4 regions of the Nocardia goodfellowii genome follow, and region 2 is predicted to be linked to each of the others. Evidence: riboswitches for the same ligand, from Rfam matches in the RefSeq annotation. Region 2 holds a riboswitch; each other region holds the start of a gene.
The links. Region 2 has a riboswitch for cobalamin ahead of BJ987_RS32655 (FecCD family ABC transporter permease). Riboswitches for the same ligand answer to the same signal wherever they lie in the genome.
Positions count from the first base shown of each region.

Region 1: it holds a riboswitch for cobalamin, as region 2 does, so the genes downstream of both, metE (5-methyltetrahydropteroyltriglutamate--homocysteine S-methyltransferase) here and BJ987_RS32655 (FecCD family ABC transporter permease) in region 2, are expected to answer to the same signal.
Region 3: it holds a riboswitch for cobalamin, as region 2 does, so the genes downstream of both, BJ987_RS13035 (ABC transporter substrate-binding protein) here and BJ987_RS32655 (FecCD family ABC transporter permease) in region 2, are expected to answer to the same signal.
Region 4: it holds a riboswitch for cobalamin, as region 2 does, so the genes downstream of both, BJ987_RS03525 (CbtB domain-containing protein) here and BJ987_RS32655 (FecCD family ABC transporter permease) in region 2, are expected to answer to the same signal.

Region 1 covers NZ_JAGGMR010000001.1:3,230,767-3,235,807, reverse strand. Annotated here, with positions in the region: gene BJ987_RS14575 (pyruvate carboxylase) at 1-2,151, opposite strand, end outside; cobalamin riboswitch at 2,410-2,680, shown strand; gene metE (5-methyltetrahydropteroyltriglutamate--homocysteine S-methyltransferase) at 2,829-5,041, shown strand, end outside.
Region 2 covers NZ_JAGGMR010000001.1:7,035,892-7,040,932, forward strand. Annotated here, with positions in the region: gene BJ987_RS32645 (WXG100-like domain-containing protein) at 1-1,045, shown strand, start outside; gene BJ987_RS32650 (alpha/beta fold hydrolase) at 1,046-2,212, opposite strand; adenosylcobalamin (AdoCbl) riboswitch at 2,311-2,440, shown strand; gene BJ987_RS32655 (FecCD family ABC transporter permease) at 2,516-3,547, shown strand; gene BJ987_RS32660 (ABC transporter ATP-binding protein) at 3,544-4,383, shown strand; gene BJ987_RS32665 (ABC transporter substrate-binding protein) at 4,407-5,041, shown strand, end outside.
Region 3 covers NZ_JAGGMR010000001.1:2,920,127-2,925,167, forward strand. Annotated here, with positions in the region: gene BJ987_RS13030 (arabinofuranosyltransferase AftB family protein) at 49-1,884, shown strand; cobalamin riboswitch at 1,972-2,100, shown strand; gene BJ987_RS13035 (ABC transporter substrate-binding protein) at 2,139-3,731, shown strand; gene BJ987_RS13040 (ABC transporter permease) at 3,742-4,716, shown strand; gene BJ987_RS13045 (ABC transporter ATP-binding protein/permease) at 4,713-5,041, shown strand, end outside.
Region 4 covers NZ_JAGGMR010000001.1:861,229-866,269, forward strand. Annotated here, with positions in the region: gene BJ987_RS03510 (HhH-GPD family protein) at 1-754, shown strand, start outside; gene BJ987_RS03515 (alpha/beta fold hydrolase) at 751-1,491, opposite strand; gene BJ987_RS03520 (antibiotic biosynthesis monooxygenase family protein) at 1,557-1,868, shown strand; cobalamin riboswitch at 1,939-2,094, shown strand; gene BJ987_RS03525 (CbtB domain-containing protein) at 2,126-2,320, shown strand; gene BJ987_RS03530 (CbtA family protein) at 2,311-3,093, shown strand; gene BJ987_RS03535 (hypothetical protein) at 3,129-3,626, shown strand; gene BJ987_RS03540 (OsmC family peroxiredoxin) at 3,690-4,130, opposite strand; gene BJ987_RS03545 (SRPBCC family protein) at 4,183-4,635, opposite strand; gene BJ987_RS03550 (DMT family transporter) at 4,650-4,973, opposite strand; gene BJ987_RS03555 (FMN-dependent NADH-azoreductase) at 4,975-5,041, opposite strand, start outside.

The sequences.
Region 1 (5,041 bases), 3.8 Mb from region 2:
GAGTTTCGTGGCCGCCGGTGCGCGCAACAGGCCCGCCATGTCCTTGATCGCGAGCACGTGCGCGCCCGCGTCGACGATCTGCTCGGCCAGCTTCAGGTAGTAGTCGAGGGTGTAGAGGGTCTCGTTCGGGTTCGACAGGTCACCGGTGTAGCTCATCGCGACTTCGGCCAGGGTGCTGCCGGTTTCGCGGACCGCGTCGATGGCCGGGCGCATCTGGTCGACGTTGTTCAGCGCGTCGAAGATCCGGAAGATATCGATACCGGTCGCGGCCGCCTCGGAAACGAAAGCGCGCGTGACCTTTTCGGGGTAAGGGGTGTACCCAACGGTGTTGCGGCCGCGCAGCAGCATCTGCAGGTTGATGTTCGGCACGGCTTCGCGCAGGGCGGCCAGGCGCTCCCACGGGTCCTCGTACAGGAAGCGCAGCGCCACGTCGTAGGTCGCGCCGCCCCAGCATTCGATGGACAGCAGTTCCGGCGTCATCCGGGCGACGTGCCCGGCCACGGCCAGGAGGCCGCTGGTGCGGACGCGGGTGGCCAGCAGCGACTGGTGCGCGTCGCGGAAGGTGGTGTCGGTGACGCCGACCGCCTTCTGCTCCCGCAGCGCCTGGGCGAAACCTTCCGGGCCGAGGCGCAGCAGCTTCTGCCGGGAACCGTCCGGCGGCGGCGCGCTCGAGTCGATGGCGGGCAGTTTGTCGTGCGGGTAGACGGCGCTGCGGCGTTCCCCGTGCGGCTTGTTGACGGTGATGTCGGCCAGATAGTTGAGGATCTTGGTGCCGCGGTCGGCCGAGCCGCGCGACGTCAACAGCTGCGGACGCTCGTCGATGAACGAGGTGGTGACCCGGCCGGCGTTGAAGTCGGCATCGTCGAGCACCGCGAGCAGGAACGGGATGTTGGTCGTGACGCCGCGGATCCGGAACTCGGCGAGGGCGCGCCTGGCTCTGGCGGCCGCGGCGGGCAGGTCGCGACCGCGGCAGGTCAGCTTCACCAGCATCGAGTCGAAGTAGGCGCCGATCTCCGCGCCCAGGTTCGCCCCGCCGTCCAGGCGGATGCCCGCGCCGCCCGGAGTGCGGTACGCGGTGATGCGGCCGGTGTCGGGGCGGAACCCGTTGGCCGGGTCTTCGGTGGTGATCCGGCACTGCAACGCCGTGCCCCGGATGGATACCGAATCCTGGCTCAGGCCAAGGTCTTCCAGGCTCTCCCCGGCGGCGATGCGCAGCTGTGACTGCACCAGATCGACATCGGTGATCTCCTCGGTCACCGTGTGCTCGACCTGGATGCGCGGGTTCATCTCGATGAAGACGTGGTTGCCGCGCTCGTCGAGCAGGAACTCCACGGTGCCCGCGTTGCTGTAGCCGATCTGCCGCGCGAAGGCCACGGCGTCGTTGCAGATGCGTTCGCGCAGCGCCGGGTCCAGGTTGGGCGCGGGCGCGAGTTCGATGACCTTCTGGTGGCGGCGCTGCACCGAGCAGTCGCGCTCGAACAGATGCATCACATTGCCGTGCTGGTCGGCCAGGATCTGCACCTCGATGTGGCGCGGATTGACCACGGCCTGCTCGAGAAACACGGTCGGGTCACCGAAGGCCGACTCGGCCTCGCGGGACGCGGCCTCGATCGATTCGCGCAGCTGCTCGGGTTCGGCGACGCGGCGCATACCGCGCCCGCCGCCGCCCGCGACGGCCTTCACGAAGATCGGGTATTCCAGTTGCCGCGCGGCGGCCAGCAGTTCGTCGATATCGGCCGAAGGCGCGCTGGACTTCAGCACCGGCAGCCCGGCGGCTCTGGCGGCCTCGATGGCCGTGGCCTTGTTGCCCGCCATCTCCAGCACCTCGGCCGACGGGCCGATGAAGGTGATGCCTTCCCGGGCACACGCCGCCGCCAGGTCGGGGTTCTCGGAGAGGAAGCCGTAGCCCGGATAGATCGCGTCCGCGCCGGCGGACTTGGCCGCGTCGATGATCGCGTCGATGGACAGGTACGCCCGCACCGGGTGCCCCTGCTCGCCGATCTGGTAGGACTCGGCGGCCTTCAGACGATGGACCGAGTTGCGGTCCTCGTAGGGAAAGACGGCGACCGTCCCGATGCCCAGTTCGTAGGCCGCGCGGAAGGCGCGGATGGCGATTTCGCCGCGATTGGCAACCAAGACTTTCGAGAACATTGACCCAAGGTACCTGGCGCAGAGCACAGCTCCGACACGGATGCGGGCTTCGCGGTCATCTTCACAACCGGGCCTAGCAGGGTTGCGAAGTTGTGGAAATCGCGGCGTCACATCTCACCGTCCGACCTGGGCGGCGGTGCGCGGGAACGATGGACGCGCGGCACAGCGACATCCTCGAGATCGCGCGGAATATTCGCGGCTCGGCTTATGCTGGACAACGCAGCTGGTTTCTCCGGTGCGCGACGAGTTGGAGCCCCGACGTCACGCATCGGAGTCGAGATCCCTCCGCTGAATCGGGGATCGAGAGGGAACCCGGTGAGAATCCGGGACTGTCCCGCAGCGGTATGCAGGAACGACCGCCGTCATCGAGCACTGGACCGGCCCGTCGCCCGACCGCCACCCTGGTGGGGTCGTCAGCGGAGTCGGGTTGGTCTGGGAAGCGACGGCCAGTAGGTGAGCCCCCGCCCGGGGGTCGGCCAGAAGGCCCGTGCCCGCAAGTCCGAAGACCTGCCAGCTGTGCCGGATACGCCGTATCCGGCGGCCACCGCCTCGTGGAATGGGCGCGCGGACCACCAGTGCTGACGTTTCGGGCTCCGTTCTTCGCGGTTGCCGAAGTGTCCGCTCGGTGCTGCCCGCCCGAACGGCGATGGTTCACGACCCACACAGCACTGGAGAACATCGTGACTGTTACTTCTTCTCCGTTCACCGCAACGGTTCTCGGGCTCCCGCGAGTCGGACCTCGTCGGGAACTCAAGCGAGCCACCGAGTCCTACTGGGCCGGGCGGCTGGACGCGGCCGGGCTGCACGACGTCGCCGCCGCGCTACGTCGCCGGCAATACGACGAATTGGCCGCCGCCGGAATCGATTCGGTGCCGGTCGGCACCTTCTCCTACTACGACCAGATGCTCGATACCGCCGTGTTGCTCGGCGCGCTGCCGCCGCGGGTGGCCGGGATCGAGGACCCGCTGGATCGCTATTTCGCCGCGGCGCGCGGCACCGACACCATCGAACCGCTCGAGATGACCAAGTGGTTCGACACCAATTACCACTACCTGGTGCCCGAAATCGGTGCGGACACAGTCTTTTCGCTGCACGCCGACAAGCTGCTGGCGGAACTGGCCGAGGCGATCGCGCTCGGCGTCCCCGCTCGTCCGGTGGTGATCGGGCCGATCACGTTCCTGAAACTGGCGAAAGCGACCGGCGGCGCGGCACTGAACCGTCTCGATGAACTGGTGCCGCTGTACCGGGAGTTGTTGCGGCAGTTGGCCGCGGCCGGGGCGCAGTGGACGCAGATCGACGAACCGGTGCTGGTCACCGATCTCAGCGCCGCCGAAATCGAGCTGGTGCGAAGCACTTACGCCGAACTGTCGGCCGAGTCCGAGCGTCCGGCGATCCTGGTCGCCACCTATTTCGGTCGACCCGGCTCGACGCTGGACGCTCTGCTGGAAACCGGAATCGAGGGCGTCGCCGTCGATTTCACCGCGATGGCGGCGGCCGATGTTCCCGCGGTGGACAACAAGCTGCTGGTGGCCGGTGTGGTCGACGGCCGCAATGTGTGGCGCACCGACCTCGATCAGGCGCTGGCCACAGTGAGTGGCGTGCGCGCGTCGGCGGTGGCGGTTTCGACCTCCTGCTCACTCCTGCATGTCCCCTACACGCTGGCGGCCGAAACCGGGCTGGACGACCAGCTGCGATCCTGGCTGGCCTTCGGTGCCGAGAAGATCGCCGAGGTGCGGCTGCTGGCCACCGCGCTGCGGTCGGGCCCGGAGTCGGTAGCCGCCGAATTGGCCACGGTCCGTGCCGCTCTGGACTCGCGCCGGAACGACCCGCGGCTAGCCGACCCGCAGGTGCAGGCCCGCCTGGGTGCGCTCGGCGCGGACGCCGACCGGCGCACACCCGCCGCCGAACGCCGCGCCGGCCAGGCCGAGCACCTGCACTTGCCCGTCCTGCCGACCACCACGATCGGGTCCTATCCCCAGACCTCGGCGATCCGGCTGGCCCGCGCGGCCCTGCGCAAAGGCGAGATCGATCAGGCCGAATACGTCCGGCGGATGCGCGCCGAGATCGCGGAGGTGATCGCGCTCCAGGAGAAACTGGGCCTGGACGTGCTGGTGCACGGCGAGCCCGAACGCAACGACATGGTGCAGTACTTCGCCGAACAACTCGACGGGTTCGCCACCACCGAATCGGGCTGGGTGCAGTCCTACGGCACCCGCTGCGTGCGGCCGCCGATCCTGTACGGCGATGTGTCGCGGCGGGCACCGATGACCGTCGACTGGATCAGCTACGCGCAATCGCTCACCGACAAGCCGGTCAAGGGCATGCTCACCGGTCCGGTGACCATTCTCGCCTGGTCGTTCGTGCGCGACGACCAGCCGCTCGCCGACTCCGCCGCCCAGGTGGCACTGGCGATCCGCGACGAAACGGTCGACCTCGAGGCAGCGGGCATCCGCATCATCCAGGTCGACGAACCCGCACTGCGCGAGCTGCTTCCACTGCGTACCGCCGACCAGCCCGGCTATCTGGATTGGTCGGTGCGGGCCTTCCGGCTCGCCACCTCGGGCGTCGCGGACACCACCCAAATCCACACGCACCTCTGCTATTCGGAATTCGGTGAGGTCATCGACGCCATCGCGGGATTGGACGCCGACGTAACATCGATCGAGGCGGCACGCTCCCACATGGAGGTGCTCGACGACCTCAACGCCGCAGGCTTCGACCTCGGCGTCGGCCCGGGCGTCTACGACATCCACTCCCCCCGGGTACCGAGCGTGGACGAAATCACCGCCGCTTTGCGATCCGCGCTGAAAGCCGTTCCCGCTGAACGCCTCTGGGTGAATCCCGACTGCGGGTTGAAGACCCGCGGCGCGGTCGAAGTGGAAGCCTCGCT
Region 2 (5,041 bases):
GCCGCTACGCGCGGACATCCTGATGCTCGAAGATCTCCTGCACGAAGCCGGCTATCTCGCCGCCAAACCCGATAACACCTGGGAGGACGCCAACCGGAACGGGAAGACTCTCGGTTTCGACTGGGACAAGAACCGTCCCGAACTGAACGGAGGCGACAGCTGGGACGTGAGCCGCGAGCCGATGCCTTGGATACTCGATGAATCGACGCGCTGGCGGCCGTGGCAGCACGATGGCCGAGTATGGCGCCACAACGTCGGATTCCGTTCGGCTTGGTCGCTGTTCGGGATGTTCACCGGGCGCCGGCGAGAAGGAATCCAATACCCCGGGCTCACACCGCCGTCAACAGCACCGGTGAACACGTGTGTATCCGATTCACTGGGGCGGATCGAGGCGGATCAGCGGGACGCCGACATTTATGTCCCACCCATCCAGCCACAGAATCCCGCGGGATTCCCATGGCGCGTCGTGCGACAGTTCCTGCGGGGTGCGCGACCGGAAGGGTTCGGCGGGCCAGGCGATCGCGGCCACGCGAAGTTGGTCGACGGCCTGATGCGGAAGGGCAGAGCCGGGGCGATCGCCTGGGTGCTCGACCAGCGCACGACGGTGGACCAGCACGGCGTAGGCGCACATGCCTACACGGTGAAATATCTGGGCGGCAACAGTTTCGAAGTCGACGGCCGGACAGCGTCCTACGACGGGACCGACGAAACCGGCCGGGAGTGGTTCCGCACCGAGAACGGTGACCGGAAGTCGCTGGCCGAGTTGGTCGGCGGCACCCGCGCGGAAACCGTCGCCACCTGGGCGGCAATGTGGAACGACAGTCGAGTCGTCACCGGTGTGGGTGATCTGTCGACGCCCGAGCCCGACGATCGGCTACGCATCGGCCAGGCCGCAGACGAGAACCCGGAGCACCGAGACCACGCGGAACAGGCACGCAGTTCGCCGAGGCCACCCGCCTACGAGGTGGCGAGGCCGGACAGTGCGGCAATACCACCGGCACCCGACCCCGACATCCCGTTCACCCTGGGCGGCGAATCACGCTGATCAGCGGAAGGCGGCCGCGCCATCGGCTTCTCGCGCCTGCTCTTGATAGCGCCGCACAAACGGCAGCACCTGGTCGGTGATCACCTGGTTGTATTCACGCGGCCGCTGAATCGGGTTGGCGTGACCGGTGTTTCGCGGGTTCACCACCAGCAGTGTGCCGTCTACACCGCCGGCCCGCTCGATCAGCACCTGGTGGGAATATTCGACGTCGACGACTCGGTCGCGTTCGGCGTCGCGGGGGCGCAGGTACACGATTGCCGGTCGGGGCTTGCCCTCGAAAGGGCGGGACAGGGCGTCGAGGTCTCTGAGGGCGCCGCCGGCGACGATCGTCAGGAACTGCGATTCGATGAGTCCGTTGCTGGCGGCGTCCTCGGAGAAGATTTTGTCGTGCAGGACGCGTTCGATCACCTCGCGTAGTTCGGGCATCCGGATGCCCGGTGCGCCGTTCAGGCCGCGGTCGACGAATTCGCCGCGGCGAGCGTACATTTCGACGATCAGGCGCAGCGTGCGGCTTTCCCGCGCGCCGGGTAGCCAGCCCATCCAGCGCACCATGTCCTCGCCGCGGCCCCGGCTCTCCTCGCGGACCGCGTTCAAATCCATGGGGGTGCAGTCCAGCAGCACGCCGACCAGGCGGCGGTCGCTGCCGGTGTGGATGTGCCGGGCGACCTCCAGTGCGATGACCCCGCCCATGCTGTGTCCGACCAGCACCACGTTCTTCAGGCCGGACATGAGCGCGGCGCGGACGATCAGATCCGCGATGACTTTGGTGTCGATGCCCCGGTTGTCGTATTTGATCGCCCACACCACGCCGAGTCTGCTCAGCGACGGCAGGGCGGCGGCGGTGTTGCTCGCGTTCAGGTTGCCGAGTCCGACCAGGTCTACGACGACGGAGTCCCAGTTGCGCTGGTCGGCGGGGGTGGCGACGGGCAGGATCGCCGGTTCGGTTCGGGCCAGCCGGGCGCGTTCCGGTGCGATGTCGAAAGTCCAGTACTGGGCGAACACGACCAGCACGGCAACGAGCACGACGCAGAGCCGGACCAGCGTCAGCCGGGTGCGGCGCAGCGTCGTCCAGTCGTGGCCGAGACGGGTGTCCCGCCAGCGGGCCCGGCGTCGCGCGTCGTCGTAGTCGGTGACGGTGGACGGGTGTCGATCGTCCAACAGCGACATCACTCCACTGTGTCTCGGAAACGGGTGGTCCGCCAACGGACTTACCGGTGTCAACGGGGATAAACCCGACGCCGACCGGGAACCAGACCAGCGGTAAGGTTTCACCGTCATTCCCGGCGGGTGCGGGAATCCGGTGCAAATCCGGAACGGTCGCGCCACTGTGATCGTCCTCATCGGGCGAAAGTCAGACCTCCCTCGCCGGGACGAACTCTGGAAAGGCCGCGACTTGCCTAATGAGAAACGCCTCGCGCAGCGATCCGGCGGCAGACGCCGAGCCCGGCTCCAGCCCCGGACATACCGCTGATGGTCCGTATTCGAACCGCGGTGGCCCTGCCGGCCCTCGCGGCAATGCTGCTGTGCGCGATGGTGATCGCCACCGGCTTCGGCGCCGAGACGCTTCCGGTCTCGGCAGTGGTAGACGTGCTGCGGCACCGCATGGTCGGCGGCACCGCGGTCGACCTCAGCCTGGACACCATCGTGTGGCAGCTCCGGGTGCCGCGCACCGTGCTCGCCGCGATCGTCGGCGCGGGCTTGGCGCTGGCCGGGGCGGCCATGCAAACCCTGGTCCGCAACCCACTGGCCGACCCGTACCTGCTGGGGGTGTCCTCCGGGGCGGGTGTCGGCGCGGCTGCGGTCATCACGTCCGGGTTGTTCGCGGGCGCCGGAATCTGGGCGCTGTCGGCCGGTGCCCTGGTCGGCGCGTTCGCCGCGGCGGCGATGGTCTTCGTCATCGCGGTCGCGCAGGGCGGATTGACGCCGCTGCGGCTGGTCCTCACCGGCACTGTTCTCGGCTCGGCGTTCGCCGCGTTCAGCAGCTATCTGATCTTTCGTAGCAAGGATCCGGCCGCTGCGCAGTCGGTGCTGTTCTGGCTGCTCGGCAGCCTCGCCGGCGCGGACTGGACCAAGCTCGCCCTGCCGCTGATCGTCGTCACGCTCAGCGGCCTGACGCTCTATATCGCCAGCGGCTGGCTGGACGCCCTGACCTTCGGCGCCGACACCGCGGCCTCCATCGGCGTCCCGGTCAAGCAGTTGCGGATCGCCCTGTTCGTTCTGCTCGCCATCCTGGTGGGCGTACTCGTCGCGGTCTCCGGCGGTATCGGCTTCGTCGGCCTCGTCATTCCGCACGCCGCCCGTCTCGTCGTCGGTCCTCGCCACCGCGATCTGCTGCCCGCCAGCGCACTCTGCGGCGCGTTGTTCTTGGTGATCGCCGACGCCGCTACCCGCGCACTCGGCCGCCCCACCGAAATCCCGGTCGGCGTCCTGACCGGACTGATCGGCGCACCGGCCTTCCTGCTCCTACTGGGCCGCCGGCGCTACAGCTTCGGGGAATCATGAAGCGCGTCTTCGGTTTCCGCGAACGCCCCGCGACCGCGGGACCGCGGGCGATCCGCGACGGTGCCGGTGTGACCGCGAAAGCATTGGCGTGTGCCGCGGGGAAACGGCCCGTCGTCACCGATGTCGCGTTCGACATCGCACCCGGGGAAGTGGTCGGCATCGTCGGCCCGAACGGCAGCGGCAAGTCGACGCTGCTGCGCGTACTCGCGGGGGTGCAGCGGCCGCTGCACGGCCGGGTCCTCGTGGGCGGTACCGCGCTGCATGACCTTTCACCACGACAGCGAGCGAAGACCGTCGCCATGGTCGCCCAGGACGAGCGCCCGCCCGCGGATCTGCGCGCGGGTGAAGTCGTGGCGCTGGGCCGCACGCCGTATCTTCCACCGTGGGGGGCAGGGTCTCCCCGAGAGCAGCAGGCTATCGACGAAGCCTTGGCCGCAGTCGATTTGGCCGGTTTCGCCGACCGTCCGGTGCATCGCCTCTCCGGCGGCGAACGACAACGGGTGCTGCTGGCTCGCGCACTGGTGCAGGACACCCCGGTGCTCCTGCTCGACGAGCCGACCAATCATCTCGACATCACCCATCAGCTCGAATTGCTCGCGCTGACACGGACTTTGAACCGTACCGTGATCATGGCCCTGCACGAGCTGTCGCTGGCCGATCGTTACTGCGATCGGATCCTGGTGCTGCACAACGGCATCGCCCACCCACTCGCGGCGCCGGAGACCGCGCTGCGTCCCGAGGTCCTCGAGACCGTGTTCGGCGTACGCGCCATTCGCGTCCCGCACCCGGAGACCGGCGAGTCGCACCTCCTGATCACCCCGACCGCGTCCGTGTGACGTACTCGCGAAAGGCAATACCGATGCGGAACTCCCTCCGAGTGCTTGCCGCCACCGCGCTGACCGCCACCCTGGCAGCCTGCGGGAACCCGGCACCCGCCGCCGGAACTCTGACCGTCCGCAACTGCGACGCCGACGTCCAGTTCCCGGCGAAAGCGCAGCGGATGTTCGTCAACGACGGCAATCTGATCTCCATGGCTCTCGCGCTGGGCGCGCAGGAGCAAGTGGTAGCGGTGTCGAGCATCCAGCGGGATGCCGAAACGCTGCGCAAGCACTACGGCGACGTCGTGGACAGCTTGAAATCGGTTGCCCCGCAGTATCCCTCGCGCGAGACCGTGCTCGCGCAGCGGCCCGACGTCATGCTGGCGGGCTGGAACTACGGCTACGACGAGACCAAGAACCTCACGCCCGCGGCGCTGCGGAACGACGGCGTGGCCGCCTACGTCCTCACCGAAAGCTGCCGCCAGCCGGGTGCGGGCGCCCGCGGCATCGTGGAGCCGTGGTCGGCGCTGCGCACCGACCTCGACAATCTCGGCGCGATCACCGGCCGCACCGGCCGTGCCGCCGAACTCATCGCCGATCTGGACCGGCGGCTCGCCGCCCTGCAAGCCGCGCCGCGGCCCGAGCGCGAACCCGCCGTCTTCCTGTTCGACAGCGC
Region 3 (5,041 bases), 4.1 Mb from region 2:
CGTACCAAATTTGGGGGGATTCCGCTGACTCTGATCATTACGCGCGATGTGGTGGAGCCCGAAGGGGTCGCGGGTGTGCCCGTGGCGCAGCGGGCCGGTCGTCTGGCTTTCGCCGGCGGAATCGTGGTCACAGCAGTGCTTTTCGCCGTGGGAGGTTGGAACCGGCGCTGGATCGCCGACGACGGTCTGACCGTGCTGCGTACGGTGCGGAATCTGCTGGCAGGCAATGGGCCGGTCTTCAACGTGGGCGAGCGGGTGGAAGTCAATACGAGTGCCGCGTGGACCTATCTCATCTGGTTCTTCGGCTGGCTGACGCACGCGCGGCTCGAATACGTGGTGCTGGGGATCGCGCTGGCGCTATCGGTGTCGGCCATCGTCTTCGCGATGCTGGGTGCGGCCCGGTTGTGGGGTGTCGGGGGCCGATTGCTGTGTCCGGTCGGCGCTTTGGTCTATATCGCGCTGCCACCGGCGCGCGACTACGCCACCTCGGGGCTGGAGTCGAGCCTGGTCATCTGCTGGCTGGCTGTGCTGTGGTGGTGGTTGATTCGCTGGAGCCGGACCGAGAGGGTCGGCCTGGCAGGGTTTTTCGGCGTCGCGTTCTGGGCTGGGCTGGCTCCGCTGATCCGACCGGAGTTGACGTTGGTCGGTGCGTCGGCGCTGCTGATTCTCCTGTGTGCCCCGTTGCCCGGAAACAGGCTGCGCCCCTGGCTGGTTCGTGGGATCGCGGTACTGGTGTCCGGCCTGTTACCGGTGGCCTATCAGATTTGGCGTATGGGCTATTACGGGCTGCCGTACCCGAATACGGCGGTTGCCAAAGACGCGAGCGCGGCGAAGTGGCGGCAGGGGTTCGGCTACCTGTGGAATTTCGTTGAGCCGTATCGGCTTTGGATGCCGCTGCTGGCGCTGGGTGTGGCGGCAGTGCTGACGGTGTGGTCCCGGCGGAACGACGGCTCCGCCCGGATTTCCGGAGGCGCGAAACCGGCGCTGCGAGAGCGCGTGCGCCGGTTCCGCCTGAGATCGCGGTCCCCGGCCGCGGTCGTCGTCCTCATGCTCGGCAGCGGTGCCATGCTGATCGGGTACGAGATCCGCGTCGGTGGTGATTTCATGCACGGCCGCATGCTGCTGCCGCAGCTGTTCTGCTTGCTGTTGCCCGTCATGGTGTTGCCACTGAGTGCACCGGGTACGCGCCGTCTGGTGCTCAGGGCGTTGGTCGCCGGAACCGTGGGCTGGGCGCTGCTCGCGGCCGATGCCACCGCCATCACGTCCGGCAGCAGGATCAGTGCCGCCGGCATCGCGGACGAGCGGCTCTACTACATCCAGACCACCGGTCGTGCGCATCCGATTCGGGCCGAGGACTATCTGGGCTATCCGCGGCTTCGCCCCATGCTCCGTGCGGTGGCCGACAGTCCGAACGGCGGTCTGCTCATCAATTCGCCGTCCTTCACCGCTTGGCACCTCGTCCCGCCGCCGCAGCCCGCCGGGCACACGGTGTTCTATGTCAACCTCGGCATGATCAGCATGAATACGCCGTTGGATGTCCGGGTCCTCGATCCGATGGGTCTGGCGTATCCCCTTGCCGCCCATACCTTCCGGTTCCCGGAGGCCCGCATCGGACACGACAAGAACCTCGACGCGGATTGGGCGCTGGTGGACGCGGGCATGGTGGACCGGCATCCCCGGATGCCCTGGTTCCTCGGCGAGGACTGGGTAACCCGGATCCGAACCGCCATCCGCTGTCCCGAAACCCAGGAACTACTGGCCTCCGCCCGCGCACCGCTCACCGCCGAACGCTTCCGGCGCAATGTCTTCCGGTCGTGGGACTACGCCCGGTATCGCATCGACCGGGTGCCGGAATTGGAGCTCGAGCGCTGCCGGCTCGGCTAACCAGAGGCCCGGCACCACCTGTGGGGGTCGACCCGGTCGGCAGTGCCGGTCCGCGGCGCGGGTCACTGTAGGGTCGGTACCCGGCGTAGGGAACACCGGTGCGAATCCGGGGCTGTCCCGCAACTGTCACCGGGGAGCAATCCGCCGATTCATGGTCACGACCTGCCCAGGTTGGAAGGCCGGCGGAGGTGTGTCGATCCGGGAGCCAGGATACCTGCGCCCGAGGTATCGGGATCACACCCACGAGGATGGCGATGAACAACTACACAACGGATCGGCCCGGACTCGGCCGCCGGAAGTTCCTGCTGGGCAGTGCGGGAGCCGTCGGTGCTGTCGTGCTGGGCACGATGACGACGAGCTGCGGTTCCGAAACCGGTTCGGCCGGTGCGCCGCTGGGACCACCGCGTCCGGGTGGACGCCTGCGTTCGGTGATCGCCGGACGGTCGGCGAGCGCGGATGTCCTGGACCCGCACCAGGCCGGGAGTTCGGCGGGCGGTGCGGTGTCCAAGAACGTCTGGGACAAGCTGGTCGCCTACAACAACGACCTGACCTTGCGCTACCGCCTGGCGCAGTCGCTGGAACCCAATGCCGACGGCAGTCTATGGCGCATCAATCTGCGCCCGGGTGTGGTGTTCAGTGACGGCAGCCCGCTCACCGCACGGGATGTGCTGTGGAGCTTCGAGCGGATGCTCGATCCGGCCAAGAACTCCTCCGGCGATCTCTCCGTCGTCGACATGTCCCGCACGCGCGCAGACGGTGAACTGGGCGTCGTGGTGGCGATGAAATCGCCGCTGGCGGACTTCGGTTCGGTGCTGGCGGGGTGGTACTGCTACATCGTCAAGGAGGGGACCGGGGTCATCGACGGGTCGGCGCTGCCTGTCGGCACCGGTCCCTTCGCGCTGGCCCGCTGGTCGCCGGGCGACCGAACGCTGTTGCGGCGCAACGAGCGATACTGGGACGGACCGGTGTTGCTCGACGAGGTCGAGATCATCCAGATCGCCGAGACCGAAGCGCGGATGAACGCCTTCCTGTCCGGGGAAGCGGATGTGGCGCACGAGATTTCGTACCTGCAGGCGCGGACGTTGTCGAGTGATCCGGACACCACGGTGGTGGTACCGCCGGCCGGTCTGATGGGCGCGTTCCAGATGCGGGTGGACACAGCGCCTTTCGACGATCCGCGGGTGCGTCAGGCGATGCGGCTGGCGGTGGACCGCCAGGCCATGGTGGATTCGGTGTACTACGGCTACGCCGAGCTCGGCAACGACGTCTACGGCAAGGGCGCGCCGTTCTATCACGACAGCCTGCCGCAGCGGTCCTACGATCCGCGCCGCGCCCGCGAATTGCTGCGGGAGGCGGGGCGGGAGAACCTGACGGTGACGCTGCCCACCGCCGACGGTATGCCGGGCATGCTCGAGGCGGCGACGCTGTTCGCGGAGCACGCCAAGCCCGCGGGGATCACGATCGAGCTGGAATCGGTGCCCGCCGACACCTATTTCTCCCAGGTCAGCGGCAAGGCGCCGCTGACCCATATCGGCTGGTGGAATTACAGCCTCGACTACTTCTACGGCCAGACCATGACCAGCGCCTCGCCCAGCAACGGCACCGGCTGGCGGCGGCCGGGTTGGGACGCCACCTTCGCCCAGGCTCGCGCCGCCATGGATCCGCGCCGCCGCGCCGAGCTATATCGGCAACTCCAGGAAGAACTTTGGCAGGAGGGCGGATACATCCTGCACAGCTTCGCCAAACGACCGGATGCGGCGAAGAATCGCGTGGGCGGGGTACGCAACGGCGTGCCCGGCACCGACGACTGGGCGAACTACGCGACCACCTGGCTGGCCGAGCAGTGACCCGCCGGTCGTGATCATCTACGTCATACGGCGCGCCGGGGCCGGGGCCGGCGTGCTGTTCGCCGTCGCGCTGATTGTCTTCCTGCTGTTCGAGACGTTGGATTCGGACGCGGCGACCGTGCTGCTGTCGCGGTCCGGTGCGGGTGACCCCACGCCGGAGCAGCTGGCCGCGCTGCGCGCTCAGCTCGGGCTGGACCGGCCCGCACCGGTGCGGTTCGCGGACTGGCTGATCGGCTTCGCGCACGGCGATTTCGGGAATTCGCTGATCTCGGGCCGCCCGGTCAGCGAGGTGTTGCTCGGGCGCGCCGCGAATAGCGCTGTGCTCGCCGTGAGCACGGCCGCGTTGCTCATTCCGGCGGCGCTCGCGCTGGGACTGGTGGCCGGCGCTCGGACGGGGTCACGCACGGACCGGCTGATCAGCGTGGGTGCGCTCGCGGCGGAATCGGTGCCGCCCTTCGTCATCGGTGTCCTGCTGGTGGCGACGGTCTCGCTGTCGCTGGGTCTGCTGCCCGCCGTCTCCTTGCTGCCGACGGGTGCGAGCGTGTGGAGTCGCCCGGAAATCCTGGTCCTGCCGGTGACCTGTCTGCTGATCGGGTTGCTGCCGCACCCGGTCCGGATGGTGCGGGCGCAGACGGCCGAGGTGCTGGCGAGTCCGTACATAAAAACGCTGCGGCTCAACGGGATCGGTGGTCTGCGCCTGATGCTGCGGCATGTCGCGCCCAATGCCGTGTCGGCGTCCATCCATCCGCTGGCGGGATCGGTCGTCGGGTTGATCGGCGGCGTGGCCGTGGTGGAGACGCTGTTCTCCTATCCGGGTCTGTCCCAGGAATTGCTGCGCGCCATCGAAGCTCGTGATTTTCCCTTCGTCCAATCGGCCGCGATCCTGCTGGCGGCGGTGGGGATCGGGGTCTACCTGCTCGCGGACCTGCTCACCCTGCTGGTGAGTCCGCGCGCCCGGCAGGTCGCGGTGGGGGACCGGCGGTGAAGGGCCGCAGCGGGATTCGTTCGGGATGGCTGCTGGTCACGCTGGCGGTGCTGTTGCTCATCATCATCGGGCCGGTCCTCGCGTCCTATGCGCCGACCGCCGTGACGGGACCGCCGTTCCAGCCGCCGTCGGCGCAGCACCCGCTGGGCACCGATGTGGTCGGACGGGATGTGGCCGCGCGCGTGCTGCACGGTGGTTTGCCGCTGCTGTCGATCGCCGGACCGGCGCTGATCGTCGCTTATGTGCTCGGTTCGATGCTCGGCCTGGTCGCCGGACTGCGCCGGGACTGGGACCACTGGATCATGCGGCCGGTCGACGCGATCAC
Region 4 (5,041 bases), 6.2 Mb from region 2:
GGTGCGGGTGCAGCCGATCTGGCTGGAATGGGTGGCCCGGTGGCCGGTGCCGTCGGCGATGGCGGCCTCGTCGCAGGCGGAGGTGCTGCGGGCCTGGGGGAAACTGGGCTATCCGCGGCGGGCGCTGCGGCTGCACGAGTGCGCGCGGGTGCTCGCCACCGAGCACGGCGACGAGGTGCCCGCCGAGGTGGATGTCCTGCTCGGGCTGCCGGGTATCGGCGCGTACACCGCCCGTGCGGTGGCCTGTTTCGCCTATGGGCAGCGAGTTCCGGTAGTGGACACCAATGTTCGTCGAGTGGTGGCGCGGGCGGTACACGGCCGGGCGGAGGCGGGTAACCCGTCCGCGCGCGATCTGCCGGAGACCGAAGCGCTGCTGCCGGTGGAGATCGACCGCGCCGCGAAGTTCTCCGCCGCGCTGATGGAGCTCGGGGCGACGGTGTGCACGGCGCGCGGTCCGGAGTGCTCGGGGTGTCCGTTGCCGCGCTGCGCCTGGGTCGAGGCCGGGCGGCCGGCGTCCGACATCGTCCGCCGGGTGCAGAAGTACGAGGGCACCGACCGGCAGGCCCGCGGCCGGCTGCTGGACGTGCTGCGGGACGCGAGCGGGCCGGTGGAGCGGGTGCGCTTGGATCTGGCGTGGACCCGGGATCCGGGTCAGCGTGCTCGCGCGCTGGATTCGCTGCTGGTCGACGGGCTGATCGAGCAGACCGCGGACGGACTGTTCGCGCTGGCGGGCGAGGGCAGCCCGGCCGGTTAGAGGACGCGGCGGAGGAAGTTCTCGACTTCGGCGCGGTAGGCCTCGGGCTGGTCGTCGTGCACCAGATGCCCGGCCTCGGGAATCAGCGCGTGGGCGGCATTGGCGTTGACGGCGGCCATCTCCCGCATCTGGCCCGGCGGCGTGATGCTGAATTCGCCCTCCAGCAGCAGGATCGGTGCGCGCACCGCCCGCCACTCCGCCCAGAAGTCGCGGCTGCCCCATTCCTCGGAGATATCGCGGAAGGTGCTGACCGCGCCGTGTAATCGGTAGCCGTCGGGGCCGTGCTCGAAGGAGTTCAGGAAGTAGCGGCCCGCCACCGGGCCGAAGAACTCCAGCACCGCGTCCGCGTCCGGGAACGGCTGCGGCCAGGCCTCGATCATGGCGGCCCAGTGCGCGGCGGTACGGCCCCGGAAGTCAGGGGCGATGTCCTCGACCACCAAGGCGCGCACGCGCTCCGGGTGCCGCGCCGCGAACACCCAGCCGTGCAGGCCGCCCATCGAATGCCCGATCACCACCATCGGTTCGGCGATGCTCGCGGTGGCCGCGGTCAGGTCGGTGACGAACGCCTCGGTGGTCAGCTCCTCCGGTGCGGGCCGCCCGTGGCCGGCCGCGTCGAAGGTGTAGACATGCCCGTACCCGCGCAGCCAGTCCAGGTGATCACCCCAGGTGCGAGCGCTACCCATCAACCCATGCAGCAGCAGGATCGGCACCCCGGCCCCGCCCTCATCGAACAACACCAGCCAGATTCTGCCCCATCGGAGCGCGGCGGCGCGCTCTCCCCGACCCCGCCTAGACTCGGCCCATGGCTGTTGTGAAGATCAATGCGATCGAGGTTCCGGAGGGCGCGGGCCCGGAATTGGAGAAGCGGTTCGCCCACCGTGCGCACGCGGTGGAGGGTTCGCCCGGGTTCCTCGGCTTCCAGCTGCTGCGTCCCGTCGCCGGGGACAACCGGTACTTCGTTGTCACCCAGTGGGATTCGGAAGAATCCTTCGCGGCGTGGCGGGACGGCCCGGCCCGCGCCGCGCACGCGGGCAGCGGCGACAAGAAGCCGGTGTCGACCGGAGCGTCGCTGCTCGAGTTCGAAGTCGTCATGGACGTCTCCCCCAAATCCTGATCCGCTCGCACGGGTCGCCCGGCACGCCACGGCTCGCCGGGCGTTCTGCTGTGCCCGATACGCCCTGTTGACGGCAGCGGCCGGAGCCTGTCACAGTTCGAAGGACAGACGCGAGGGTGATGCGGTAATCCGGTGTGAAGCCGGAGCGGTCGCGCCACTGTGATCCATGCACCGGGTTGTCCAGGTGCCGGGAAAGCCAGACACCGGCACCCATCGCACGGACTACTCGACGGGACGCGTATCCCAAGGAGGAACTCATGGCCATCGCGCATATCCCCACCCGGACTTCCGATTCGCCGGCGACCGTGCTCGTCACGGTGGGTGTCGTTCTGCTCGCACTGCTCACGCTGTACCTGGTCGGCTTCGATCAGGGCGCCATCTCGCGCAGCGGGATGTTCCTGCATGAGTTGATGCACGACGGACGGCATCTGCTGGGGCTTCCGTGCCACTGAATTCGTCCACTCCGCAGGCTGCCGGCCCCCTCGCCGGCACTCTGAAAACCCTGCTTCTGCGTGGCCTTCTGGCCGGGTTGATCGCCGGCTTGCTGGCGGCCACGGTCGGCTACTTCGTCGGCGAGCCGAAAATCGAAGCGGCCATTGCCATCGAGGAAGCCGCCGGGGGTCATGCGCACGGCGTCGAGGAAGAGCCGCTGGTGAGCCGCACCGGCCAGCGGGCCGGTCAGTTCCTGGCACTCGGACTGGCCGGACTGGCGCTCGGCGCGATCTTCGCCGCGGTCGCGCATGTCGGACGCCGCCACACCACGATGCCCGGCCCGGCCTTCGCGCTCGCTCTGGCGCTGGGCGGCTGGGCCGCGATCGTCGCGGTGCCGTTCTTCAAATATCCCGCCAATCCGCCCGCGGTGGGTGACCCGGAGACCATCGGCGACCGCACCTGGCTGTGGGTGGCCGCGGTGGTCCTCGGGCTGGTCGCGGTGGGCGCGGGCGTCTTCGTCCACCGGCTGCTGCACGCGCAGCCGGGCAGCTTCCGGTTGATCGGCGCGGTGGCCGCGTTCGTCGCGATCGTCACGGCCGGATACCTCGCGCTGCCGGGCATCGACGAGGTGAAGGCCGATTTCCCGGCCGGTCTGCTCTGGGAGTTCCGGGTGTCCTCGCTCGCGGTCTCGGCGACGCTGTGGGCCTGCCTCGGCCTGGCTTTCGCGGCCCTGACCGAGTTCGCCACGCGCACTAGCTCTCCCGTACGAGACGGGGCCGCTACCGCGGGTTGATTTCCGTCCGGGATTTCGAGGGCAGTGTCGGTTTCATGACCGGCACTGCCTTTACCGTGTGGCCCGAACGCCTTTCGCTCGCACCGATCCGGGAACCGGCGCGGGCCCCGCGCTCGGTGTCGCTGGCGTTCAGCGCGCTCGTCGTCGCCCTGCTCGCGGGAGTCGCCGAGGCGATCGCCCAGGCCGCATTGCTGCTGGAGAGCTCCGGCGCCGAGCTGGGCGACATCGCGACCGCGCTGCTCATGCGCGGGGCGATCTATCTGGTGGTGCTGGCCGTGGCCATCCGGATGACGCACGGCGACCGCTGGGCCCGCGTCGCGCTGACCTTCGGCATCGGCGTCCTGGGCCTGGCATCGCTGCTCGTCGAACCGATCCGGGCGGTGCTGTCCGCCGACGACCTCGGCACCCTGTTCGACGACGTCACCGCGAGCGGCGTCGGTATCGCGATCTTCCGTGCCGGCCATGTGGCCGCGGTGCTGGTCGCGATCCCAGCGATGTACCACCGCACCGCGCGGCCCTACTTCCGCGCCTGACGCCACCGCACGGCTCCCCGCGCACCGGCACCCGGTGCGCGAAGAGCCAAGCGGCAGAGTCGATTACGCGAGGGCCGCGTCGAGCGAGATGTGGTCCACGCCCGCCAGCGCCTTGCTCACCGGGCAACCGGCCTTGGCGGCGGCCGCGGCGGCGGCGAACCCGTCGGCGTCCAGGCCGGACACCCGCCCGCGCACCGTCAGCTTGATGCCGTTGATCCGGAAGCCACCCGCCGGGTCCGGGCCGAGGGTGACATCGGCGGTCACGTCCAGGCTTTCCGGAGTGCCGCCCGCGTTGGCGATCTGCGCCGAGAGCGCCATCGCGAAGCACGACGAATGCGCGGCCGCGATGAGCTCCTCCGGGCTGGTGGCGCCGTCGGCGGCGTCGGCCGAACGCTTCGGGAACGACACGTCGAACTTGCCGACGCCGGAGCTGGTCAGGTCGACCAGTCCGGAGCCGTCCTGCAACCCACCGGTCCAAGCCGTGTGCGCGGTACGTGTTGGCATTACGGTCCTTTCACAATTATTCGATCCGTCGCAAAGAACCTACTCGCCGTACTCAGACCGCGAGGCCGGTACGGCGATCGAGCTGTTCGAGTACCAGCGGCCACGCGGCGCGGTGCCGATCACGTGCTGCCTCGGTAGGAAATCCGGAGTGCCGCAAGCGAAGTCGGATACCGCGCGGTTGATGCACGAACTCGATGCTGACTACGGTTTCGGCGCCCTCGGTGCCGTCCGCCCCGGTGACCCAGGTGAACTCCACCAGCCGGTCCGGTTGCAGCCGTAAGAAACGGCCGTAGTGCGGGCTGCGTTTGCCCTCGACCTCGGTCTCGAAGAAGAACGGTTCGTTCACCGCGGGCTTCATGAGCACCGAGCCGGGCGCGGCGAACCAGATGTCGAAGCCTTGCGTCAGGGCCGCGTAGAGCAGACCCGGCGGCGCTGCCATCACCCGTTCGACAGTGAGCTGGTGCGGTCGGTCGGACAGATCCGGTATCCGAACTGGCTGATCCATTCGACCGACCATACTCATCCCTCGGGATTGGTGACCCGGGCCAGCACGATGCCGCCGAGAATCAGGGCCAGCGAGAGCATCCGGCCCGCGCTGAACGGGTCCCGATGTACCAGCACACCGAGCCCGATGGCGCCGACCGCGCCGATTCCGGTGAAGACGGCGTAGGCGGTGCCGACCGGCAGGGTCTGCATGGCCCGCGAGAGCAGGTAGACCGCGAGGGCGCCGAGCGCGAAGCACACCAGCGTGGGCAGCGGTCTGGTGAAATTCTCCGTCGGCTTGATGCTCTGCGACCAGACGATCTCCACCAGCCCGGCGAGGCCGAGGACGACCCAGCTCATGTCAGTACTCCTTGCCCAATCGACGGGCCGCCGCCAGCGCGGCCCGGTAGGAATCGTCGTGCTGCGCG